Regions from separate parts of the Amycolatopsis ruanii genome, predicted to be linked through region 2. Evidence: riboswitches for the same ligand, from Rfam matches in the RefSeq annotation. Region 2 holds a riboswitch; each other region holds the start of a gene.
What was found. Region 2 has a riboswitch for S-adenosylmethionine ahead of thrC (threonine synthase). Riboswitches for the same ligand answer to the same signal wherever they lie in the genome.

Region 1 (7,817 bases), on a different contig from region 2:
AACGGCGCCGAGGTGCACATCTCCCGCACCGGCGTGTCCGTGATCAACCAGGAAGAGGAGATCGCGCCCGAGGTCCAGGAGATCAAGGACGCGACCCTCGACGCCGGTGACGAGGTCGTCCAGGACCCGGGCACCGCGGGCAAGAAGCTGGTGACCTACCGGATCACCAAGCGCAACGGCAAGGAGACCGCCCGCGAGGAGCTGTCGACCAAGGTGCTGGTCGAGGCCAAGCCGAAGATCGTCCGGGTCGGCACGAAGCAGCCGGTGATCAGCGACAGCGCCATCTGGGACGCCATCGCGAAGTGCGAGTCCGGCGGCAACTGGTCGATCAACACCGGCAACGGCTACTACGGCGGCCTGCAGTTCAACAAGAGCACGTGGGACGCCTACGGCGGCGACCAGTACGCGGCCTACCCGCACCAGGCCACGCGCGAACAGCAGATCGCGGTGGCGACCAAGGTGCGCGACGACCGCGGCGGCTACGGAGCCTGGCCGGTCTGCGGCGCCAAGGCGACCAGCTGACCCCCCGAGCAAGACCATGATGACCCCGGCCGGTGGCCGGGGTCATCTTTTTTTGCGGGTGGCCTGCCGCGAATGCGGAACTCGCGCGCGGGGACGTGGGACTCGCGGACCTGAGCGTGGGACTCGCGCGCGGGAGCGTGGGACTCGCGGTGGTGGGGGTGGGGCGGGCCAGTAGCATCACCAGACGTGACAGCACTGCTCGGACCAGCCGAGATCCGGGGCTTGGCCGCCGAGCTGGACGTCCGTCCCACGAAGAAGCTCGGCCAGAACTTCGTGCACGACCCCAACACCGTCCGCCGCATCGTCGACCTCTCCGGAGTGGGCGACGGCGATCACGTCCTCGAAGTCGGCCCGGGCCTGGGTTCGCTGACGCTCGGCCTTCTGGACTCGGGGGCCACGGTCACCGCCGTCGAGATCGACCCGGTCCTCGGGCAGCGCCTGCCGGTCACCATCACCGAGCGCGCGCCCGAAGCCGTCCCCCGGTTCACCGTCCAGATCCGGGACGCTCTCAAGCTCCGGCGCGCGGACCTGGCCCAGGAGCCCACGCACCTGGTCGCCAACCTGCCCTACAACGTCGCCGTCCCGGTGGTCCTGCACCTGCTCGCCGAGCTGCCCTCGCTGGCGCACGGCCTGGTGATGGTCCAGACCGAGGTCGCCGACCGGATGGCCGCCGGCCCGGGCAGCCGCATCTACGGCGTCCCCAGCGTGAAGCTCGCCTGGTACGGCCCGGCCCGCAAGGTCGCGCCCGTGCCCCGCGCGGTGTTCTGGCCGGTGCCCAACGTGGACTCCGCGCTCGTCGCGTTCGAGCGGTCCGCGGAACCGGTGTCGGACGCGAACCGGGACGAGGTGTTCGCCGTCGTGGACGCCGCCTTCGCCCAGCGCCGGAAGACCCTGCGCGCCGCGCTGGCGTCGTGGGCCGGTTCGGGGGAGCGGGCCGAGGCGATCCTCCGCGCGGCCGGTGTCGATCCGCGCACCCGGGGCGAGCAGCTCGGGGTAAGGGACTTCGCCAGGATCGCGGCGAGCAAGTCCTTACCACCGTTGGTGTGATCTCGCACCTGATCCGCGCCGGGGACTTGCCAAAAAGATGTGAAGTCCGTTCTACTCTTTGAGGTATCCATCCCGAGCGGCTGAGAGACCTGGCTCGCCGAAGCCGCAGCAACCACCCCACCCGGGGCAGGTGCTAACGCCAGGACCGATGGAGGATTCCTGTGTATCGCACGATGCTCACGAGGCGCCGCGTCGTCGACGAATGTCGTCGCACGGTCTGTGCGTGTCGTCGCTGACCGCTTCTGAACCACCACTTTTCCCTGTCTTCGCCTGACCGTCCGCACTGGACGGTCGCCTTGGTGTGCGGTCGGCGCGTTCGCGCCTGTTGTGCTGGAGCCATTCGTGATCACTGTCGAAAACCTGACCAAGTCCTTCCCCGGTGCCGCCAAGCCCGTCCACGCCCTGCGGGACGTGAGCGTCGAGGTGCCCGCCGGCGCCCTGTTCGGCGTCGTCGGCCCGGCCGGCTCCGGCAAGTCCACCCTGACCCGGTGCATCGCCCTGCAGGAGAAGCCCGACCGCGGTGTCGTGCGCCTGGACGGCCTGAACACCACCGGCCTCGACGGGCGGCGGCTGCGTGAGGTGCGCCGCCAGGTCGCGGTGCTGGACGCGCAGCCGGTGCTGCACGCCGAGCGCACCGTGGCCGGCAACGTCGCGGCCCCGCTGGAGCAGCTCGGCCTGGACGGTCCGCAGCGCCGCAGCCGCGTCGGCCGCCTGCTCGACCTGGCCGGCCTGACCCAGCGCGCCGCGCTGCGCCCGAGCGAGCTGACCCCGGGACAGCGCCGCCGCGTCGCGCTGGCGCGATCGCTCGCCGCCGGCCCGGCCGTGCTGCTCGCCGACGACCCGACCGCCGGTGTCGGCGCGGAGGAGACCGGCGGCGTGCTGACCGTCCTCGACCGCGCCCGCGCGGAGCTGGGCGTCACCGTGCTGCTGACCACCCAGGACGGCGCCGCGGTGCGGCGCGTCTGCGACGGGGTCGCGGCGCTGGAGGACGGGCGGCTCGTCGAGCAGGGCACCGTGCTGGAGCTGCTGGCCAACCCGGCGAGCAAGGTCGCGCAGAGCCTGCTGCCCCCGATCGACACGCCGCGCAGCCAGTCGTCGAGCTACGACCGGTCCGTCGACGTCGTGCTGATCGGCTTCGCGGCCGTCGGCGCGCTGCTGCCCGAGGCTTCCGCGCGGTTCGAGGTCGAGCTCGCCACGATCGGCGGCGGCCTGACCCGCGTCGGTGACACCCCGGTGGCCCGCTTCCGGGTCGGCGTCAACGGCAGCCAGGCCGACGCCGCGCTGGCGTGGATCGCCGACCGCGGCGCCTCCGTCGTGCACCCGAAGGAAGGCCCGAAGAGCGTCGTCGCGGCCTGATCCCGCACACGGCAGGAGGGGCGTCCCGTCCGGGACGCCCCTCCGCTCGTCTCACTTGCGGACGAGGACCCCGACCGCGATAGCGCCGAGTGCCACGATCCCCGCGGCCCAGCCGTTCGCCACGGCGTACCCGTGCACGGTCGCCGCGGGCAGGGCCAGCCCGGCGGCCGAGGCGGTCGCGCTCGCGGCGATCGTGTTCAGCGACGCCGTGCCGATCGACGCGCCGACCTGCTGGGAGGTCGTGATGAACGCCGACGCCACCCCGGAGTCCGCCGGCTCCACCCCGGCGGTCGCGATGTTCATGACCGTCGGCATCGCCAGCCCGGCGCCGGCCCCGAGCACCAGCGTCACCGGCAGGATGAGGCTCCAGTAAGACGTGTCGACCGACAACTGGGTCAGCCCGGCGAGCCCGGCCGCCATCAGCAGGAGCCCGATCACCAGCAGCGGGCGCGGCCCGGTCCGCGGGATCAGCCGCCGCGTCAGCAGGGTCGAGACCGTCACGTTGGCCGCCAGGAACGGCAGGAACGCCAGTCCGGCGCCGAGCGCGCCGAAGCCCATGATCGCCTGCAGCTGGTAGGTGACGAACAGGAACATCCCGAACATCCCGAACGCGGCGATCGCGATGGTCAGGAAGCCCGACGAGCGGGTCCGGTCGGCGACGACGTGCAGCGGCAGCAGCGGGTTCCCGACCCGGGCCTGCCGGAACACGAACCCGGCCAGCAGCACCACCGCGGCGGCCAGCGTGCCGAGCACCACCGCCGAACCCCAGCCGCGGCCGGCGGCCTCGGACAGGCCGTAGACGAGGCCGGCGATCCCGGCGCTGCCCAGCACCGCGCTGAACCAGTCCAGCCGCGTCGACCGGTGGCCCGGCACCTTCGGCAGCACGAACCAGCCCGCGACGGCGGCGGCGACGGCGATCGGCAGGTTCACGTACAGGCACCAGCGCCAGGACGCGTACTCGGCCAGCGCGCCACCGGCCACCAAGCCGAGCGCGCCGCCGGACATCATGATCGCGCTGAAGATCCCGAACGCCTTGGCCCGCTCCTTCGCCTCGGTGAACGTGATGGTCAGCAGCGAGAGCGTGGACGGCGCCAGCAGCGCGGCGAAGACCCCCTGGGCCGCGCGGGCGGCGATGAGCAGGCCAGGCCCGGAGGCCATCCCGCCCAGCGCGGAGGCGGCGGCGAAGCCGAGCGCGCCCACGATGAGCGTGTTCTTGCGGCCCAGCCGGTCGGCCAGCCGCCCGCCGAGCAGCAGCAGACCGCCGAAGGCCAGCGTGTAGGCGCTGATCGTCCACTGCCGGGCGACGTCGGACATGCCGAGGTCGGCCTGGGCGGTGGGCAACGCGATGTTGACGATCGTCGTGTCGATGATGACGAGCAGCTGGGCGAGCCCGACGACGGCGAGCGCCAGCCACTTCCTCGAATCCGTGGGCGCCGTCACCGGCGCCGGAGTGGTGGTGGTCATGGTGGAACCCCCTGGTGGAGAACTGGGTTAGACTGAGAGCAACCATTGCTAGTCGGCCGACAAGTAATGGCGCCGACGACACGGTAGGCCCATTGCTAGCCGGTCGTCAAGCAAGTTTGAGAGTTCCTCAGGAAGGACGGTCATGGCGGGGCGGCGGACCGACACGCGCGAGCGCATCCAGCAGATCGCGCTGGACCTGTTCGTCGAGCAGGGCTACGAGAAGACGTCGTTGCGGGAGATCGCGGAGGCGCTGGGCGTCACCAAGGCCGCGCTCTACTACCACTTCCGCACGAAAGAGGACATCGTCCACAGCCTGATCGAGGACATCGGCACCTCGCTCGACGAGATCATCGAGTGGGCGCGGGCGCAGGACGACCACGCGCGGGCCCGCGAGGAGCTGCTGCGCCGGCTCTCCGCGCTGATCCAGGGCCGGTTCGGGCCGATCATGCGGTTCATGCAGGACAACCAGCCCGCGCTCAAGGAGCTGCACGCCGGGCACGTCCTGGCCAAGCGGATGAAGGAGCTGTTCACCTTCCTCGTCCCGGCCGACGCCGCCCCCGAGGACCAGCTGCGCGCGCGGCTGGCGCTGATCGCGCTGATGGTCGGCAACAGCCCGCAGTTCCTGGACGAGAACCCGTCGCCGGAGTCGGCCGAGGTGGCGTTGCGCGTCGCACTGGAGCTTGCCTCTCCGCGCTCTCCGGGGGGCACGTAGGCTTGACTGGTGCTCGCCGTCGTACCGCCACCTGTCACCGTCAGGGTGCCCTCCAAGATCAACCTGCACCTGTCGGTCGGCGACCTGCGCCCGGACGGTTTCCACGATCTGACGACCGTCTTCCACGCGCTTTCGCTGACCGACGAGGTCACCGTCGCGCTGGCCGAGGAGCCGGGCGTCGAGGTCTACGGCGAGGGTGAGCAGGTCGTGCCCACCGGCGCCAGCAACCTCGCCTGGCGCGCGGTCGAGGCGCTGGCCGCGCACGTCGGCAAGACCGACGGCGCGTCGAACGTCCGGGTGGTCCTCCGCAAGGGGATCCCCGTCGCGGGGGGTATGGCGGGCGGCAGCGCCGACGCCGCGGGCACGCTGGTCGCGCTCGCGTCGCTGTGGAAGCTGGACATCGGGCGCGACGAGCTGGCCGGGATCGCCGCGAAGCTCGGCTCGGATGTGCCGTTCGGGCTCTACGGCGGCACCGCGCTGGGCACCGGCCGCGGTGAGCAGCTGGTCCCGGTGCTGTCCCGGCACACCTTCCACTGGGTGCTCGCGTTCGACCAGCGCGGGCTGTCCACCGAGCGCGTCTACCAGGAGCTGGACCGGCTCCGCGAGACCGGCAACCCGCCGCGCGTGGGCTCGCACGCGCCGGTCGTCGAGGCGCTGGCCTCCGGCGACCCGCGTCAGCTGGCCCTGCTGCTCGGCAACGACCTGCAGGCCGCCGCGGTGTCGCTGCGGCCCGGCCTGCGCCGCACGCTGCGTGCCGGGGTGAACGCCGGTGCGCTGGCCGGCACCGTCTCCGGTTCCGGCCCGACATGCGCGTTCCTGTGCGCCGACGCGGAATCCGCCCTCGAGGTCGCGGCCGAGCTGGCCGGGGCCGGGGTGTGCCGGACGGTCCGGGTCGCGCACGGCCCGGTGCCGGGCGCGCGGCTCGTTGGCGGCGACGAACACCGACCCACTCCTCCGCAGGTGCACGCGTAGTGGCAAATCTGATCAACCTCGAGGCGGTCTCCAAGTCCTACGGGGTCCGCCCGCTGCTGGACAACGTCTCCCTCGGTGTCGGCGAAGGCGAGCGCATCGGCGTCGTCGGCCTCAACGGTGGCGGCAAGACGACGCTGCTGGAGGTCCTCTCCGGACTCGCCGAGCCGGACTCGGGCCGGGTCAGCCAGGTCCGCGGGCTGCGGCTCGCGGTCGTCACCCAGCGCACCGAGCTCGCCGAGGGCAGCACGATCCGCGACGCCGTGCTGGCCGGTTTCGACGCCGAGCACGAGTGGGCGGCCGACTCCCGGGTCCGGTCCATTGTGGAGGGACTCGGGATCACCGAGCTGGGGCTGGACAACCCCACCGGGACACTGTCCGGTGGGGAGCGTCGCCGGGTCGCGCTGGCCGCCGCGCTGATCGGCGACCTGGACCTGCTCGTGCTCGACGAGCCGACCAACCACCTGGACGTGGAAGGCGTGCGCTGGCTCGCCGACCACCTGCTGGCGCGGCGGTCCGCGCTCGTGGTCGTCACCCACGACCGGTGGTTCCTGGACACGGTGTGCGGGCGGACCTGGGAGGTCGCCGACGGCCGCGTCGAGCAGTACGAGGGCGGGTACGCCGACTGGATCTTCGCGCGCGCCGAGCGGGCACGGCTCGCGGCGTCGATGGAGGAGAAGCGGCGCAACCTCGCGCGCAAGGAACTGGCCTGGCTGCAGCGCGGCGCGAAGGCCCGCACGTCGAAGCCGCGGTACCGGATCGAGGCGGCCGAGGCGCTGATCGCGGACGTCCCGGAGCCGCGGAACAGGGCCGAGCTGATGTCGTTCGCGAAGCGGCGGCTCGGCAAGACCGTGCTGGAGCTGGAGGACGTGACCCTCAAGGCCGGGGACAAGCCGGTCGTCGAGGGCCTGACCTGGCGGATCGGCCCGGGTGACCGGTTCGGGCTGGTCGGCGTGAACGGCTCGGGCAAGACGACGCTGCTGAAGCTGCTCGCCGGGGAGCGCGAACCGGTCGCGGGCAAGCGGATCGAGGGCAAGACGGTGCGGCTGGCGCACCTGTCGCAGGAGCTGGACGAGCTGCCCGGGCAGCTGCGCGTGCTGGAGGCCGTCGAGGAGGTCTCGGCGCGGGTCGTGCTGGGCAAGCAGGAGCTGTCGGCGTCGCAGCTGGCGGAGAAGCTCGGGTTCCCGCCCGCGCGGCAGTGGACGCCGGTCGAGGACCTCTCCGGCGGCGTGCGGCGGCGGCTGCAGCTGGCGCGGCTGCTGATGGCCGAGCCGAACGTGCTGCTGCTCGACGAGCCGACGAACGACCTGGACATCGACACGCTGCAGCAGCTGGAGGACCTGCTGGACTCCTGGCCGGGCACGATGGTCGTCGTCTCGCACGACCGCTACCTGGTGGAACGCGTGACGGATGCGGTGTACGCCCTGTTCGGCGACGGCCGGATCACGCACCTGCCCGGCGGCATCGACGAGTACCTGTCCCGGCGGGCCGCCGCACGCACCCCGGTGGCCGCGAAGCCCGCGCCGAAGACGTCCAGCGCGGCGGAGTTCCGGGCGGCGCAGAAGGAACTGTCCCGGTTGGAGCGCAGGCTGGACCAGCTGCACACGCGGGAGACCAAGCTGCACGAGCAGCTGGCCGAGCACGCCACCGACCCGGACAAGCTGGTCGAGCTGAACACGGAGCTGAAGACGGTCCGCGCGGAGATCGAGGACGTCGAGGCGCGCTGGCTGGAGACCTCCGAACTGGT
Region 2 (7,817 bases):
GGGGCTGGGAGGGGCACGCGCTCGTGGGCAAGGCGATGGCCGCGTTGATCGGTCCGCTCCTGGACCCCGGCGAACCGCCGGCCGGCACGTAGGCTGGCGTCGTGCCGGTCGCCGTCATCACGGATTCCACCGCCCATCTGCCCGAGGGCTTCGCCGAGCGGTATGCCCTGCGCGTCGTCCCGCTGCACGTTCTCATCGACGGGGTCGCCGCACTGGACGGAGTCGAGGTGGGGGCGGCGGCGCTCGCCGAGGCGCTGGGTCAGCGCCGGATCGTGACGACGTCCCGGCCGACGCCCGGCGAGTTCGCGACGGCCTTCCAGGAGGCGCTGGAGGCGGGCGCGGACTCGGTCGTGTCGATCCACCTGTCCAGCGAGATCTCCGGGACCTGGGAGTCCGCGGTGCTGGCGGCGCAGGAGGTGGGACCGGATCGCGTGCGAGTCGTCGATTCGCGCGGGACGGCCATGGGGCTCGGGTTCGCGGCGTTGCACGCGGCGCGCGCGGCGTCGGCCGGCGCTGCGGCGGAGGAGGTCGAAGCGGCCGCGACGGCGGCGGTGCGCTGCTCTGCGACGCTGTTCGTGGTCGAGACGCTGGAGTACCTGCGGCGGGGCGGGCGGATCGGCGCGGCGGCGGCGCTGCTGGGCACCGCGCTGGCCATGAAACCGGTGCTGCACCTGGACGACGGCCGGATCAAACCGCTGGAGAAGGTGCGCACGATGAACCGCGCCATCGCGCGCCTGGTCGAACTCGCCGAGGAGGCCGCCCGCGGGGAACCGGTGGAGGTCGCCGTGCACCACCTCGCGTCCCCGGAGCGGGCGGTGGAACTGGCGAACCGCATCGAGGAGCGGGTGAGCGTCACCGACGGCTGCGTGGTGTCGGAACTGGGCGCGGTGATCGGCGCGCACACCGGGCCCGGTGTGGTCGGCGTTGTGGTGCAACGGAATCCGGGCGGGTCCGGCAGCCGCTGAATCTTCCCGGACTCGCCGAAACCTTGTCGCGCAAGCACTTGAGTGACGCACGCCCAAAAAGCTCCACCATGCCACACGTCACCGACAGAAAGCCGTACCGCCGCGGCGGAACGCGCCACTTGTCCACAGACCCCCACTTGTCCACAGCCTCCCCAATTCCCGCTTCTCCCTCCTCCCCGCGCCCCCTAGCGTCGAATGCGTGTTCGAACGATCAGCCCCGGAATCGCCGGGCATCCCCGTCAACCGCAGGCTCGAGCAGCTCGCCGGTCAGGCCCTCGCCGCCGACCAGGACATCGGGCCACCGGGCGCCGTCGGACGGCTGGTCGAGCGCTGGGTGCCGGCCGCGCTCACCGGCAGTCCGCAGCGGCGGCGCCTGACCACGGTCCTCCTGTCCCTGGTCGCGGTCCTGGTGCTCGTCGGCACCTCGATCGCGCTCCTCGGCGGCAGTCCGCCCGTCGAACACGCGCCGGTTCTGCCCGCGGCCCCGGACCGGCCCGCGCCGGTCTCCGCGTCCGCCAGCCGGGTCGCCGACAGCTCCCTGGTGATCAGCGTCGTCGGCAAGGTCCGCAACCCGGGGCTCGTCACCGTTCCCGGCGGTGCGCGCGTGGCGGACGCCCTGCGCGCGGCCGCCGACCCGATCGAGGGCACCGACGTCACGGCGCTGAACCTCGCGCGGAAGCTGAGCGACGGTGAGCAGATCTACGTCGGCGTCCCGCCACCGCCCGGCGCGTCGCCACCGGCCGCGGCCGGCAGCGCCCCGGCGCTCGTCGACCTGAACACGGCCACGGCGGAACAACTCGACGCGCTCCCGGGGATCGGCGAGGTGACCGCCCAGCGCATCATCGACTGGCGCACCCAGCACGGCACGTTCCGATCCGTCGACGAGCTGCGCGAGGTCGAGGGCATCGGCGAGGCGCGGCTGTCCCGGCTGCGGGACCAGGTGACGGTGTCGTGATCACGGAACCCGTTGTCCGGCACGACTTCCGTCTGGTGCCGGCCGCGCTGACGCTGTGGCTCGGGGCGCTGCTCGGAATGCTGGGGGCGTGGTGGCTGGCCCTGGCGTGCGGCGTCGCGGCAGTGCTGGTGTCCGTGGTGCTGCTGATCAGGCTGCGTCCGGGCCGGTCACGCTGGTGGACGGGCGCGGCTGCGCTGCTCGTGGCCGGTCTCCTGCTGGCCGGGCCGCTCGGGCTCCGCCTGAGCCGGGCGGAGCACGATCCGCTCCGCGGCCTCGCGCAGCGCGGAACCGAGGTGACCCTGCACGTGCTGGTGACGGAACGCCCGAAACCGGTGCGTTCGGCCGGGTACGCCGATCAGCAGGCTGGGCCGAGGTCGGTGGTGATCGCGGCTGAGGTCCTGCACGCGGAACACGGCGCGCAGCCGGTGGTCTCGTCCGGGCGGGTCGCGCTCCTCGCGCCGTTCGCGCCGTGGAGCGAGGTCATCCCGGGTCAGGAGATCACCGCGAGCGGTGAGCTGGCCCCGCCCCGGGACGCCGACCTGACCGTCGCCGCGATCTACGTGCGCGGTCCGCCCGCGGCGGCCACGGAGGCTCCGTGGTGGCAGCGCGCCGCCGAGTCGCTGCGCGAGGCGCTCCGGCAAGCGTGTGCGGTCCTGCCCGAGGAGCAGGCCGGTCTGGTGCCGGGCCTCGTGGTGGGCGACACGAGCGGGCTGTCCGAACGGCTCGACCGCGAGTTCACCGACGCCGGGCTGACGCACCTCATGGCCGTCAGCGGGTCCAACGTCGCGATCGTGTGCGGTGCCGTCCTCCTGCTGTTGCGGCTGCTGCGGGCGGGGCCACGGCTGTCGGCGGCACTGTCCGGGCTGGCGCTGGCCGGGTTCGTGGTCCTGGCGGGCGCGGAGCCGAGCGTTCTGCGGGCCGGGGTCATGGGCGGGATCGCCCTCCTGGCGCTGGCGTTGGGGCGGGAGCGATCGGTCGTGCCCGCGCTGGCCGCGGCGACGTGCGTCCTCGTGGCGTGGGATCCCGCGATGGCCGTGAGCTTCGGCTTCGCGCTCTCGGTGATCGCGACGGCCGGGCTGGTGCTCCTGGCGCCGCGGTGGGCGGAAGCCCTCCAGCGTCGCCGGGTGCCGCCGGGTTTCGCGGAGGGGCTGGCGGTGCCGGCGGCGGCGTTCGTGGTGACCGCGCCCGTCGTGGCCGGGATGGCCGGGCAGCTGAGCCTGGTCAGCGTGGCGGCGAACGTGCTGGCCGCGCCGGTGGTCGCTCCGGCGACGGTGTTCGGGGTGCTCGCGACGGTCGTCGCCACCGCGTGGCCCGCCGGTGGCGAGATGGTCGTCCGGCTGGCCGGGCCGGAGGCGGGCTGGCTGATCGTCGTCGCGCGGCGGGCGTCGGAAGTGCCCGGGGCGGTGCTGGCGTGGCCCAGCGGCTGGTGGGGCGGGTTCCTCGCGCTGGTGGTCGCCGTCGCCGTGGTGCTGGCGCTGCGCCGGCGGCGGCTGCGGGTGTTGCTGGCGCTGGTGCTGGCCGGGGTGCTGCTGGTCGTCCTGCCGGGCAGGGTGATCGCGCCCGGCTGGCCGCCGCCGGGCTGGGCGGTCGTCGCCTGCGATGTCGGTCAGGGCGACAGCCTCGTGCTGGCCACCGGTGAGCCCGGTCGGGCGGTCGTGGTGGACGCCGGGCCAGAGCCGGGGCCGGCCGACCGGTGCCTGGACCGGCTGGGCGTCGAGCGGGTGCCCTTGGTGGTGCTGAGCCACCTGCACGCCGACCACATCGGCGGGCTCGACTCGGTGTTCGAGGGGCGGTCGGTGGGGGCCATCGCGGTGGGACCGGGGCGGCAGCCGGACTGGGCGTGGCGTCAGGCCGGCCGGATCGCCGCCAGGCACGGGGTTCCGCTGCTCGAACTGGACCTCGGTCGACGGCTCGAGTGGCCTGCGCTGGACCTGGAGGTGCTCGGTCCCCGGTACGTGCCGGAAGGAGAGGACGACGACGGAACACAGATCAACAACGGCTCGGTCGTGCTACGGGCTCACACGGCGGCGGGCGGCGTGCTGCTGACCGGTGATGTGGAACTGGCCGCGCAGGCCGACCTGGTGGCTGCCGGAACGGATCTGCACGCGGAGATCCTGAAGGTGCCCCACCACGGCAGCAGGTTCTCGCTGCCCCAGTTCCTGGCCGCGGTGTCCGCGCGGCTGGCGCTGGTGAGCGTCGGTTTGGGCAACCGCTACGGCCACCCGAACCGCACGACACTCGACACCCTGACCGCGGACGGCGCGCTCGTCGCCCGCACGGACACCGACGGCGACACCGCGGTGATCCCCGATCAGACCGGTCCGGCGCTGGTGCGCCGGGGGAAGTGAGGTGGAACCTTGATTACAGACCCAGCGCCTCGTGCACGGCCGCCGCCGACGGCGGCACGGTCGCCTTGGGGCCGACCTCGTTCTCGATCGCGTCCAGGGTCTTCAGGCCGTCACCGGTGATGAGAAGGACGGTCTCGGCGTCCGGGTCGATCTTGCCGGCCTCGATGAGCTTCTTCGCCGTCGCGACGGTGACACCACCGGCGGTCTCGGTGAAGATGCCCTCGGTGCGGGCCAGCAGGCGGATGCCCTCGACGACCTCTGCGTCGGTCACGTCCTCGATCGCGCCGCCGGTGCGGCGGACCGTGTCGAGCACGTAGGGGCCGTCGGCCGGGTTGCCGATCGCCAGCGAGCGGGCGATCGTGTCCGGCTTGACCGGCTGGACGACGTCGTGGCCGTTGCGGAAGGCCGCGGAGACCGGCGAGCAGCCGGCCGCCTGGGCACCGAAGACCTTGTACGGGGTGTCGTCGACCAGGCCGAGCTTGGCGAACTCGCGGAAGCCCTTGTCCACCTTGGTCAGCTGCGAGCCCGAGGCGATCGGCACGACGATCTGCTCGGGGATCCGCCAGCCGAGCTGCTCGGCGACCTCGTAGGCGAGCGTCTTCGAGCCCTCCGAGTAGTAGGGGCGCACGTTGACGTTCACGAACGCCCAGTTCTCGTGCTCGGCGGCCAGCTCGGTGGCCAGGCGGTTGACGTCGTCGTAGTTGCCGTCGACGGCGATGAGGTTGCCGTCGTAGACCGCGGTGGTCAGCACCTTGGCGCGCTCGAGCGAGGACGGGATCAGCACCACGGACTGCCAGCCGGCGCGGGCGGCTGCCGCGGCGACGGCGTTGGCCAGGTTGCCGGTGGACGGGCAGGCCAGGGTGTCGAATCCGAACTCGCGAGCCGCGGCCAGGGCGACGGCGACGACGCGGTCCTTGAACGAGTGGGTGGGGTTGCCGGTGTCGTCCTTGACCCACAGGCTCTTCACGCCGAGAGCCTTGGCGAGCCGGTCGGCCTTCACCAGCCTGGTACACCCGGGCTCGGTGTTCGGGATCTCCTCGACGTTCGAGGGCACCGGGAGGAGCTTCTTGTAGCGCCAGATGTTGCGCGGGCCGGCCTGGATGTCCTCGCGGCGCACACGGCCGAAGTCGTAGGCGACCTCGAGCGGGGAGAAGTCCTCGGCGGAGACGAACTCCGGGGCGAGCGGCTGGCGGTGACCCTCTTCCTTGGAGACCAGTTCCACGGCCGGACCGAGGTCGACGGTGCCGCGGGTGGTGGTCGAATCGAGGGCTGCAGTCATCGCGAGGTTCCTTTCCTCATCTGTCCCGCTGACGCGGGCCGGAATTGGCACCGTGATCGTCAGCTACCTCGCGGAATCGAGATGACAGGCTGACGCCGGTTGCCGGGGCTTCGTCGGGCCGTTCCCTCTGCCCCTCTGGATGAGCGGTATTCGATTGTGGTGGCTCACGCGCTCGCGCGATGCCTGGTTGACAACATACGGCACATCGCTCGGACCACGCCATGCCCCTGCGGGTTTCATCACGCTCGGGAGCTGTCGGTGGTCCGTGGGAGGATCTGAACCGTGACCGCGCCGGCAACCACCTCCGCCCCCCTGCAGCTCGTGCTCGGCGAAGAGGAGCTGCTCGTCGAGCGCGCCGTCCGGGGCGCTCTCGGTCAGGCCCGCCGGGAGGACCCAACGGCCGAGATGACCAAGGTCCGCGTGCCCGATCTCACACCGCCCGCCCTCGCCGAGCTGGTCAGCCCGTCGCTGTTCAGCGAGGGGCGGGTCATCGTGCTGGAGGGCGCGCAGGACATCGGCCAGGAGCTGGCCGATGCGGTGCTGGCCTACGCGAAGATGCCGGCCGACGGGGTCGTCCTCGTCGTCGTGCACACCGGGGGCGGACGCAGCAAGGCGGCCAAGTCCCTGCCCGCGGCGCTGCGCAAGGCCGGTGCGCAGGTCACCGAGTGCCCGAAGATCACCCGGCCGGCGGATCGCGAGTCGTTCGTCCGCAACGAGGTCCGGCAGGCCGGTGGGAAGATCGACCCGGCGGGTGTCGCGGCGCTGATCGACGCCGTCGGATCCGACCTGCGGACGGCGGCCGCGGCCGCGTCGCAGCTGGTGGCGGACTCCGGCGGGCGGGTCGACGAGGAGGCCGTGCGCCGCTACCACCGCGGCCGAGCGGACGTAACCGGCTTCGCCGTGGCGGAGAAGGCCGTCGCGGGGGAGCGCGGCGCGGCGCTGGAGGCGATGCGGTGGGCGCTGCAGATCGGCGTGGCGCACGTCCTGATCGCCGACGCCCTCGCCGACGCGGTGCGCACCATCGCGCGGGTGTCGTCGGCGGGGCGCGGCAACCCGAACCAGATGGCCGGTGAGCTGGGCATGCCGCCGTGGAAGATCCGCAAGGCGCAGGGACAGTCCCGCGGGTGGACACAGGCCGGCCTCGCCGAGGCGATGGCGGTGGTGGCGAGGGTGAACGCCGAGGTCAAGGGCCAGGCCGCGGACCCGGCCTACGCGCTGGAGCGGGCAGTCCTGGAACTCGCCGCCGCCCGCGACAAGCGCTGAGCCCGGCTGGCGGACCCGGAACAGCGCCGGGGCGGGCGCTGTGGGGTTGGGGGTTGCTGGTGAGCGCCTGGGCCGGGAGTCACCGCTGCTGGTGCAGTCATGAACCGACGCCGGCTGCGCAGCCGGAGGGCGGCTGCCGTGACCGGGGTGCCGTGGGCGGTCCCGCGTCGATCGCATCGGGGGAAGTGGCAGCCTTGTCAGCCCGCGGGAACGGCGAAGGGGCGGGCACCCTGCCGGATGCCCGCCCCTTCGCTGGAGATCAAGCTCCGAGCTGGTTGACGCGCTTGGCCATCGCCGACTTCTTGTTGGCGGCCTGGTTCGCGTGGATGACGCCCTTGCTGGCGGCCTTGTCCAGGGCGCGAGCGGCAACCTGCTGCAGCTCGACGGCCTTGGCCTTGTCGCCCGACTCGGCGGCCTCGCGGAACTTGCGGATCGCGGTCTTCACCGAGGACTTGACCGACTGGTTGCGCTGGCGCGCCTTCTCGTTGGTCTTGATGCGCTTGATCTGGGACTTGATGTTGGCCATGAAGGCGCTCCTTCGATCTGTCGGTGGGTTCGCTGCCGCGCTGTACCGGCCCCGGCGTGCGGGTTTCCTCCCTGGCGGAATGCCACACGGCAACGACCGTCAAGGTTAGCAGGGCGCTACGGTGTCACTCGCACTGGCTGGGAGGGGCAGGTGAACGGCACGGCGCTCGGGCTCGTACTCCTGGCTGCCGTCGTGCACGCCGGGTGGAACCTCGCGGCCAAACGGGTCGCCGCCGGGGCCCGGTTCGTCTTCCTCTACTACACCGTCTCGGCGGTGGTCTGCGCCCCGGTCGCGGTCGTCGCACTCGTGGCCGAGGGGCAGCATCCACAGTGGACCTGGCTGGTGGCGGCGCTGCTCACCGCGGTCTTCCACATCGCCTACAGCATCGTGCTGCAGCGGGGGTACCGCGTCGGCGACCTGTCCGTCGTCTACCCGCTGGCGCGGGGGAGCGGACCGCTGCTGTCGGTGCTCGCGGCCGTCG
Region 3 (7,817 bases), on a different contig from region 2:
TACCGGCCGAGCGCCCGGGGACTGGGTGAGGTGTGGCTTGTCGGCGGCCCGGCCCTCGCCTCGCGTGGCCTTCGCTGGGAGCCGAGTCTGGGAGTCGCGGCCGGGTACTCCTCGTGACCGGCTGCGCACCTGCCGTCGGCGGCGCGGCGGACGGTGCTCGCCCCGGTACTCCGCGTGCGTGTCCGTGATCTCGTTGCCCGGCAAGGGGAACGGCAGCGTGACGAGCTCGTCGCGCTGCCGGGGGACCCACCGGGCGCGGCAGAGCGCCTGGCCTCCCTATTCTGAGAGCCGGAGAAACCGGGCAGGGGAGGTGCGGGTGGGCGAGCTGCCGGTCGTGCTGGGGCTGGGCTCGGCCGTCCTGCTGGCCGCCGTCCTCGCGGTCCGCTTCTCCACCCGCCTGGGCCTGCCGTCGCTGCTGCTGTACCTCGCGATCGGCGTGCTGCTCGGCGAAGCCGGGTTCGGCATCCAGTTCTCCGACCCGTTCCTCACCCAGGCGCTGGGCCTGGCCGCCCTGGTCATGATCCTCACCGAGGGTGGCCTGACCACCCGCTGGTCGGCGGTGAAACCCGCGCTGGGCCAGGGAGTGGCACTGTCCACAGTGGCGGTCGGGCTGAGCATCGCGATCACCGGGCCCGCCCTGCACTGGCTGCTCGGCCTGGACTGGCGGACCGCCCTGCTGTGGGGCGCGGTGCTGGCCCCCACCGACTCGGCCGCGGTGTTCTCCGTGCTGCGCAGCGCGGGCCTGCCGAAACGACTGGTGGGCGCCCTCGAACTGGAATCCGGCATCAACGACGCGCCGGCCTACATCGCGGTCGTCGTGCTGGCCCAGGGCACCCTGGTGGACTGGTCGCTGCCGCTGCTGGTGGTCTACGAACTGGGCGCGGGCCTGGCGCTCGGCCTGGTGCTCGGCTTCGCCGGGGCCTGGGCCCTGCGGCGCTCGGCGCTGCCCGCCACCGGTCTCTATCCACTCGCGACGGTCGCGGTGTGCGTGGTGGCCTACTCGTCCGGGCAGCTGCTGCACGCGTCCGGGCTGCTGGCCACCTACGTCGCCGCGGTGGTGCTCGGCAACGCCCGGCTGCCGCACCGGTCCGACACGGTGTCCTTCGCGGAGGGTCTCGGCTGGCTCGCCCAGATCGGGCTGTTCGTGCTGCTGGGCCTGTTCGCCTCACCCGGGCGGCTGCTGGAGTCGATCGTGCCCGGCCTGATCGCCGCCGCGGTCCTGCTGCTGCTCGCGCGCCCGGTGTCGGTGCTCGTCACGCAGCTGCCGTTCCGCGTTCCGCTGCGCGAGCAGGTGTTCCTGTCCTGGGCGGGGCTGCGCGGCGCGGTGCCGATCGTGCTGGCGATGATCCCGCTGTCCGAGCAGATGGCCGGTGCGCAACGGCTCGTCGACGCCGTGTTCGTGCTCGTGATCGTGCTCACCCTCGTCCAGGGGCTGACGCTGGGCCGCCTCGCGCGGATCCTCCGGCTGCCCGGGGACGCGGAGCCGAAGGAGGTCCAGGTCGACGCCGCGCCGCTGGACGAGCTGCAGGCCGAGCTGCTCCAGGTCAAGATCCAGCCCGGCTCCCGCCTGCACGGCGTGTACCTGTCCGAGCTGCGGCTGCCGTCCGGGGCGTCGCTGAGCCTGATCGTCCGCGACGGCCGCAGCTTCACCCCGCAGCGCACCGACCGGCTGCAGCGCGGGGACCAGATCCTGATCGTGAGCACCGAGTCCGCGCGGGAGGCGGCCGAGCGGCGCATCCGCGCGGTGGACCGGGCCGGGCCGCTGGCGCGCTGGAAGGGCGAGTCCGGCACGTGAGACCCGCTGGCGCGCCGCGGGGACGATCGGTTACTGTGTCGGCGTAGGTCATGAGTGCCAGCGCCAAGCCCCGGCTCGCTGGCCGGCAACCCTCCTTCCGCGGTGGGGTGCCCCGGGTGAGGACCTGGCTCGTCGCGAGGTGCGGCGGGCAAGCGCGGACCCCGGTGCGGGTCCCCGGACCCGAGGAGCCGTTCCGATGACTCTCGCTCTCGATCGCGTCACCACCCCCGCCGTCACCGCAGCCGCGGCCGTTCCGCTGGTCACCGGCGGGGAGCTGGACTACGCCAACCTCGACCACGCGGCCAGCGCCCCGTGCCTGGAGTCCGTGCGGCGCGCGGTGGACGAGTTCCTGCCCCACTACGCCAGCGTGCACCGCGGCGCGGGGTTCGCCTCGCAGGTGTCCACAAAGGTCTACGAGCGGACCCGTGACGTGCTGCGCCGGTTCGTCGGCGCGCGGTCCTCGGACGCGGTCGTGTTCACCCGCAACACCACGGACGCGCTGAACCTGCTGGCCCGCAGCCTGCCCCGGCACACGTCGGTGGTGCTGTTCGACACCGAGCACCACGCGGCGCTGCTGCCGTGGCGCGGCCCGAACGTGCGCCGGATCCCGCTGCCGAACACGCGCCTGGCCGCGGTGTCCGCTGTGGACAGTGCGCTGGCGGAGTGCCCGGAGGGGCCGCGGCTGGTGGTCGTGACCGGCGCGTCGAACGTGACCGGCGAGCTGCTGCCGGTGGCCGAGATCGCGGCGGTGGCCCGGCGGCACGGCGCGCGCGTCGCCCTGGACGGCGCGCAGCTGGCTCCGCACCGGCCGATCTCGGTGCGGGAGCTGGACGTGGACTACGTCGTGCTGTCCGGGCACAAGCTGTACGCGCCGTTCGGGGCGGGCGCGCTGATCGGGCGGGGCGACTGGCTGCGCGCGGCGGACCCGTACCTGGCCGGCGGCGGGGCGACGAAGTCCGTGCGCCGCGACGGCGACGGTCTCGGGGTGGCGTGGCAGAGCGGGGTCGAGCGGCACGAGGCCGGTTCGCCCAACACCGTGGGCGTGTACGCGCTCGGTGTGGCGTGCGAGGAGCTGGCCGGGTCGTGGGACGCGGTGGTGGCGCACGAGCGGGAGCTGCTGGAGCGGCTGACGCGGGGGCTGGCGGCGGTGCCGGACCTGGCGGAGCTGCGGCTGTTCGACGGCGCGGCCGAGCGGGTCGGCACGGTGAGTTTCGTGCTCGACGGGTTCGAGCCGGGCTGGGTGGCGGCGGTCCTGTCGGCCGAGTACGGCATCGGCGTGCGCGACGGCGCGTTCTGCGCGCACATCGCGGTGCGGCGGCTGGTGGAGCGCACCGGCGGGGAGGGGCAGCAGGCGCTGCGGGTGAGCCTCGGGCTGGGCACCACGGCCGAGCACATCGACCGGCTGGTGACCGCGCTTCGGCAGATCGTCGCCCGCGGCGCCCGGTGGACCTACGGGGTGGTGGAGGGCCGGTGGGCGCCGTGCCCGGATCCGCGGCCGTTGCCGGGGTTTCTGGCCTGAGCGGTGTGGGCGGTTCCGGGCGTTTCCCGGCCTGCGCCGGGGGCCCTCCCGGCAGGCGTGGACAATGGCGGGGTGAGCAGTGACCCCCAGCCCTCCCCGGACCCGGACACCGTGCCGGACGAGCAGCCGGCGCCCCCGCCCCGGCGGCGCGCCCTGCTGCTGGCCGTGATCGCGATCGTCGTGTTCGCGGTGGACGTCGTGACCAAGTCGGTCGTCGTGGCGACCCTGGAGGGGCACGAGCCGGTCCGGGTGCTCGGCGGGCTCGTCTACCTGCAGCTCATCCGCAACCCCTTCGCCGCCTTCGGCCTGGGCGTCACCGGCATGACCTGGGTGTTCGCGATCGTCGCGTTCGGGGTGGTCGTCGCGCTGATCTGGTTCGCCAAGCGGCTGCGCTCGGCCGGCTGGGCGATCGGCCTCGGGCTCATCCTGGCCGGCGCGCTCGGCAACCTCGTCGACCGCGTGTTCCGCGCGCCCGGTGTCCTGCGCGGTCACGTCGTGGACTTCGTGTCGCTGTTCGCGCCCGACGGTGACGTGTGGCCGGTCTTCAACGTGGCCGACTCGGCGATCTGCGTCGGCGGCGTGCTGATCGTGCTGCTGTCCCTGCTCGGCCGCGACTACGACGGCTCCGTCAAGAAAGCCAAGCGTTGAGCGCCCGGATGCTGCCCGTCCCGGACGGGCTCGACGGCATGCGCGTGGACGCGGGCCTGGCGAAACTCCTCGGCCTGTCCCGCACGGTCGTCGCGGAGCTGGCCGAGTCCGGCGACGTCCTGCTCGACGGTCGTCCCGCCGGCAAGTCCGACCGCCTCTCGGCCGGGGTGCTGCTCGAGGTGACCCTGCCCGACCCGGACAACCCGGTCGAGGTGATCGCCGAACCGGTCGAGGGCCTGCGCATCCTCCACGACGACGACGACATCGTGGTCGTGGCCAAACCGGTCGGCGTCGCCGCGCACCCCAGCCCCGGCTGGACCGGGCCCACCGTCGTCGGCGGGCTCGCCGCGGCCGGGCTGCGCGTCTCCACCTCCGGCGCGGCCGAGCGCCAGGGTGTGGTGCACCGCCTCGACGCCGGCACCACCGGCGTGATGGTCGTGGCCAAGAGCGAGCACGCCTACACCGTGCTCAAGCGCGCGTTCAAGGAACGCACCGTCGACAAGGGCTACCACGCCGTCGTGCAGGGCCACCCGGACCCGACGCGCGGCACGATCGACGCCCCGATCGACCGGCACCCCCGGCACGACTACAAGTTCGCCGTCGTCGCCGGGGGCCGCCCGTCGGTCACCCACTACGAGGTGATCGAGGCGTTCCGCGCGGCGTCCCTGGTGGACGTCAAGCTGGAGACCGGCCGCACGCACCAGATCCGGGTGCACTTCTCGGCGCTGCGGCACCCGTGCGCCGGCGACCTGACCTACGGCGCGGACCCGGTGCTGGCCCGCAAGCTCGGCCTGACCCGGCAGTGGCTGCACGCGCGCACCCTCGGCTTCGCCCACCCCGCCGACGGCCGCTGGGTCCAGTTCGAGGCGCCCTACCCGGAGGACCTGTCGCACGCCCTGGACGTGCTGCGGGCGGAAAGCTAGGCGGCCCGCCCGTTACGGGTCACCCGGTAGCGCGGTTCCGGGCCCAGGACGGCAGCCAGGCCGGGCCGGTCAGCGGTGGCAGACTCGCGAAGTGCTCGATGACCGCCCGCAGGCCCGGGTGCGGGTTCGTCCGGGGGAGCAGCAGCGAGAGCGGGTAGACCAGCGCCGGGTTCACGATCGGGATGCGGCGCAGGTCGTGCTGAGCCGGCCACAGGTAGCGGTCGCGCGCGCCGACGAGGGTCGCCAGGTCCGCCGACTCGGCGAGGGCGTCCGCGAGCACCTCGTTGCCGAAGTTCGGGCCCGCCGCGTCGATGCGCAGGTCGAACTCCGTGGCGAGCTGGTCGTAGAACACACCCCATTCGCTCCGCGGCGCGATGCCGGGCACCCGGATCGGCAGGCCGCGCAACCGGTCCGGCGTCACCGCGCGTTCGGCGGCGAGCGGGTGCCTGGGGCCGACGAGCAGCTCCAGCGGCGAGTCGAACGCGTGGATCATCCGCACCTCGCCGGGCAGCGTGGCCGGATCGGTGACGCCGCGGAACGCGGCGTCCACCTCGCCGGCCTGCACGGCGGCGGCCACCACGTGCGGGTCGTCGACCCGGAGGGTCACCACATCGAGTTCGGTCCCGGGACGGGACCGCCAGTACTCGTGCAGGACGACGGCCTGGGCGGTGCGCAGGCCGAGCACGTCGATCCGCAGCGCCCGCGAGCCCGGCCGGGTCGCGGTGACGGCCCGGTCCACCCCGGCGACGATGCCCCGTGCGTGCGGGAGGAACGCCTGCCCGTCGAGCGTCGGTTCGACGCCGCGGGCGGTGCGGACGAACAGGCGGACCCCGAGTTCGCGCTCCAGGCCGGCGATCCGCTTCGACACCGCCTGCTGCGTCACGCCCAGCTCGTCCGCCGCGTGCTGCATCTGCCGCAGCTCGGCGGCCAGCACGAACGATCGCAGTGCCTCGGTGTCCACCGGGCCAGCTTAAGCAGGCTCAACCACCGGTTGTGGCTCCCCGGGCGGCGGTTGTGCCAGATGAGTTCGAGATCGAGTTGGCCTTTGGGGGTGTTGCTGACCGGTTCGGTCAGTTGCCGGGCCGGCTCGAGCAGGTGCTGGGCGGGGGTGTGGGGTTCGGTTGCGGTAGGACGGTCGCAGCAGCCGCACCCCGCGGTCGGTGCGGGAGGTGTCCGGGTCGCGGGAGGCGTAGCTCTTGCCGGCCAGGGTCAGTAGTCCTGGCCCCGGACTGGCCGGGCCGGTAAGGCAACGCGTCGGGGCAGGTGGCGGGCACACACCGCAACCATCGGGCCTGCGAGCGCGCTCCCGGCAGCACCTGCGCTACCGCCAGCGTCATAGGACTCACTCGTCTAGTCCTCCAGCGACCAGGTGAGGGTGCGGTCGTCCGGTTCCGGGCGGGGGCTCCAGCGCACCGCCACCACCCGGGTGGACTCGGGGAGCACGTAGACCGTGTGCCCGCCCGCCGTCTCGCCGGGCTGGACCCCGATCTTGTGCGGCGGCCGGGACGTCAGCGACACCGGCGCCTTCCCCACCGGCGTGCCGTCCTCGGTGAGCAGCTCCAGGTAGTTGTCCGGCAGCGACACGAACGGGATCGGCCCCTTGTTGGTGACCTCGGTGTGCACCACGACCGCCCGCTCACCCGGTTCGAGCCGGTACCCGGCCGCGCCGAACAGGTAGTCCGCCGGGTCCTGCACCTCCAGCAGCTGCACGGTGAGCTGCTCGCCGTCGAGACCCTGCCCGGCCAGGCTGTCACCGATCTTCCCGGTGCGCGGGCCCGCCGGTGGCGCGGGCCGCTGGTCGCCGCGGGCCCAGGACGCCGTCTGCGGCGGGCCCCACGTGCTGATCACCGGGTCCAGCGGCGCCGGATACGGCCCGGACGCGACACCGGCGACCTGGTACGGCCCCGAGCCCCCGGCGGGCGGCGCCGGGACCGGGTACGGCCCGGACGGCACACCACCGGGCGGGACACCGCGGCCGGGGCCGTTCTGCCCAGCGAAACCCGCGGCGGGCCTGGCGGGCGGCGGGTAGCCGGGCGCGGGGGGCGCGCCCGGCGGGGCGAACCCGGCCGGCACCGGTCCGGACTGGGGGTGGGACGGCGCGTTCGGGTACCCGGCCGGCACGGCACCGGACGGCGGTGGGTAGCCGGCGGGCGGAACCGGGTAGGGCGCCGGTTGCGGCGTCTGCGGCTGCGCCGCCGGGAACGCCCCGGCGAGCGCCGCGCGCAGGCCCTGCGGGTCGCTCTCCACACCGACCAGCAGCGGCAGCCCGCTGCCGGAGAGGGCGACCAGCCGGTAGGCGGCCTCCCGCGGGTCCATGCCCACGCGGGCGGCGAGTTCGTGCACGGCCACCTTGCCCAGCTCGGCCAGCGCGGCGAGCAGGCGGGCGTCGGCGGGATCGGTCACGGCCACAGCAGGAAACGCTACCCGCTGGCCTCGGTCACCCCGGCCCGGCCCTCCGAGGTTCTAGGCTGGCGGGACGCGCACCCCGACGACACTGGGACGGATGGATGACCGAGGTCGTGAAGCTCGCCGACGAGTTCGTGGAAGCCCTCTTCGACGCGGAGCCGCTGTGGCCCGCGGTGCTGGGGCTGGAGTCCGCCCGGACCGGGCTCGGTGAGCTCAGTGCCGAGGCCGAGGCCGCCCACCGCGGCCGGCTCGAGGAGTTCGTCCGGCGCGCCGAGGCGATCGAGGCGTCCACGCTGAGCGCCGAGGACCGGGTGACCCGGGACGTGCTGCTCACCCAGGCCCGCGGCAACCTGGACCGGCTGGACACCCACCTGGTCGAGTTCACGATCAGCGACATCTTCGTCGCCCCCGCGGTCGGCCTGCTGACCATCCTGCCGATGATCGGCGTGCCCGACGACGAGCAGGGCCGCCGCCACCTCGACCGGCTCGCCGCGATCCCGCGGTACCTGGAGCAGGCCGCCGACCG

Region 1: another riboswitch for S-adenosylmethionine. It lies ahead of D0D28_RS01505 (methionine ABC transporter ATP-binding protein); the one in region 2 lies ahead of thrC (threonine synthase).
Region 3: another riboswitch for S-adenosylmethionine. It lies ahead of D0D28_RS21705 (aminotransferase class V-fold PLP-dependent enzyme); the one in region 2 lies ahead of thrC (threonine synthase).

Annotation. Positions count from the first base shown of each region.
Region 1 covers NZ_PQHY01000002.1:81,519-89,335, forward strand. The annotation lists gene D0D28_RS01495 (resuscitation-promoting factor) at 1-522, shown strand, start outside; gene rsmA (16S rRNA (adenine(1518)-N(6)/adenine(1519)-N(6))-dimethyltransferase RsmA) at 709-1,569, shown strand; SAM riboswitch class I at 1,634-1,724, shown strand; gene D0D28_RS01505 (methionine ABC transporter ATP-binding protein) at 1,912-2,925, shown strand; gene D0D28_RS01510 (MFS transporter) at 2,977-4,389, opposite strand; gene D0D28_RS01515 (TetR/AcrR family transcriptional regulator) at 4,532-5,101, shown strand; gene D0D28_RS01520 (4-(cytidine 5'-diphospho)-2-C-methyl-D-erythritol kinase) at 5,111-6,073, shown strand; gene D0D28_RS01525 (ABC-F family ATP-binding cassette domain-containing protein) at 6,073-7,817, shown strand, end outside.
Region 2 covers NZ_PQHY01000089.1:1,131-8,947, reverse strand. The annotation lists gene octT (diglucosylglycerate octanoyltransferase) at 1-92, shown strand, start outside; gene D0D28_RS30890 (DegV family protein) at 102-965, shown strand; gene D0D28_RS30885 (ComEA family DNA-binding protein) at 1,165-1,920, shown strand; gene D0D28_RS30880 (ComEC/Rec2 family competence protein) at 1,998-4,268, shown strand; gene thrC (threonine synthase) at 4,282-5,547, opposite strand; SAM riboswitch class I at 5,561-5,693, opposite strand; gene holA (DNA polymerase III subunit delta) at 5,830-6,810, shown strand; gene rpsT (30S ribosomal protein S20) at 7,070-7,336, opposite strand; gene D0D28_RS30860 (EamA family transporter) at 7,487-7,817, shown strand, end outside.
Region 3 covers NZ_PQHY01000042.1:18,508-26,324, reverse strand. The annotation lists gene D0D28_RS21715 (ArsR/SmtB family transcription factor) at 1-29, shown strand, start outside; gene D0D28_RS21710 (potassium/proton antiporter) at 317-1,795, shown strand; SAM riboswitch class IV at 1,842-1,956, shown strand; gene D0D28_RS21705 (aminotransferase class V-fold PLP-dependent enzyme) at 1,992-3,314, shown strand; gene lspA (signal peptidase II) at 3,387-3,962, shown strand; gene D0D28_RS21695 (RluA family pseudouridine synthase) at 3,959-4,885, shown strand; gene D0D28_RS21690 (LysR family transcriptional regulator) at 4,905-5,846, opposite strand; partial or broken gene D0D28_RS37700 (IS982 family transposase) at 5,885-6,107, opposite strand; gene D0D28_RS21680 (AsnC family protein) at 6,236-7,294, opposite strand; gene D0D28_RS21675 (DUF885 domain-containing protein) at 7,393-7,817, shown strand, end outside.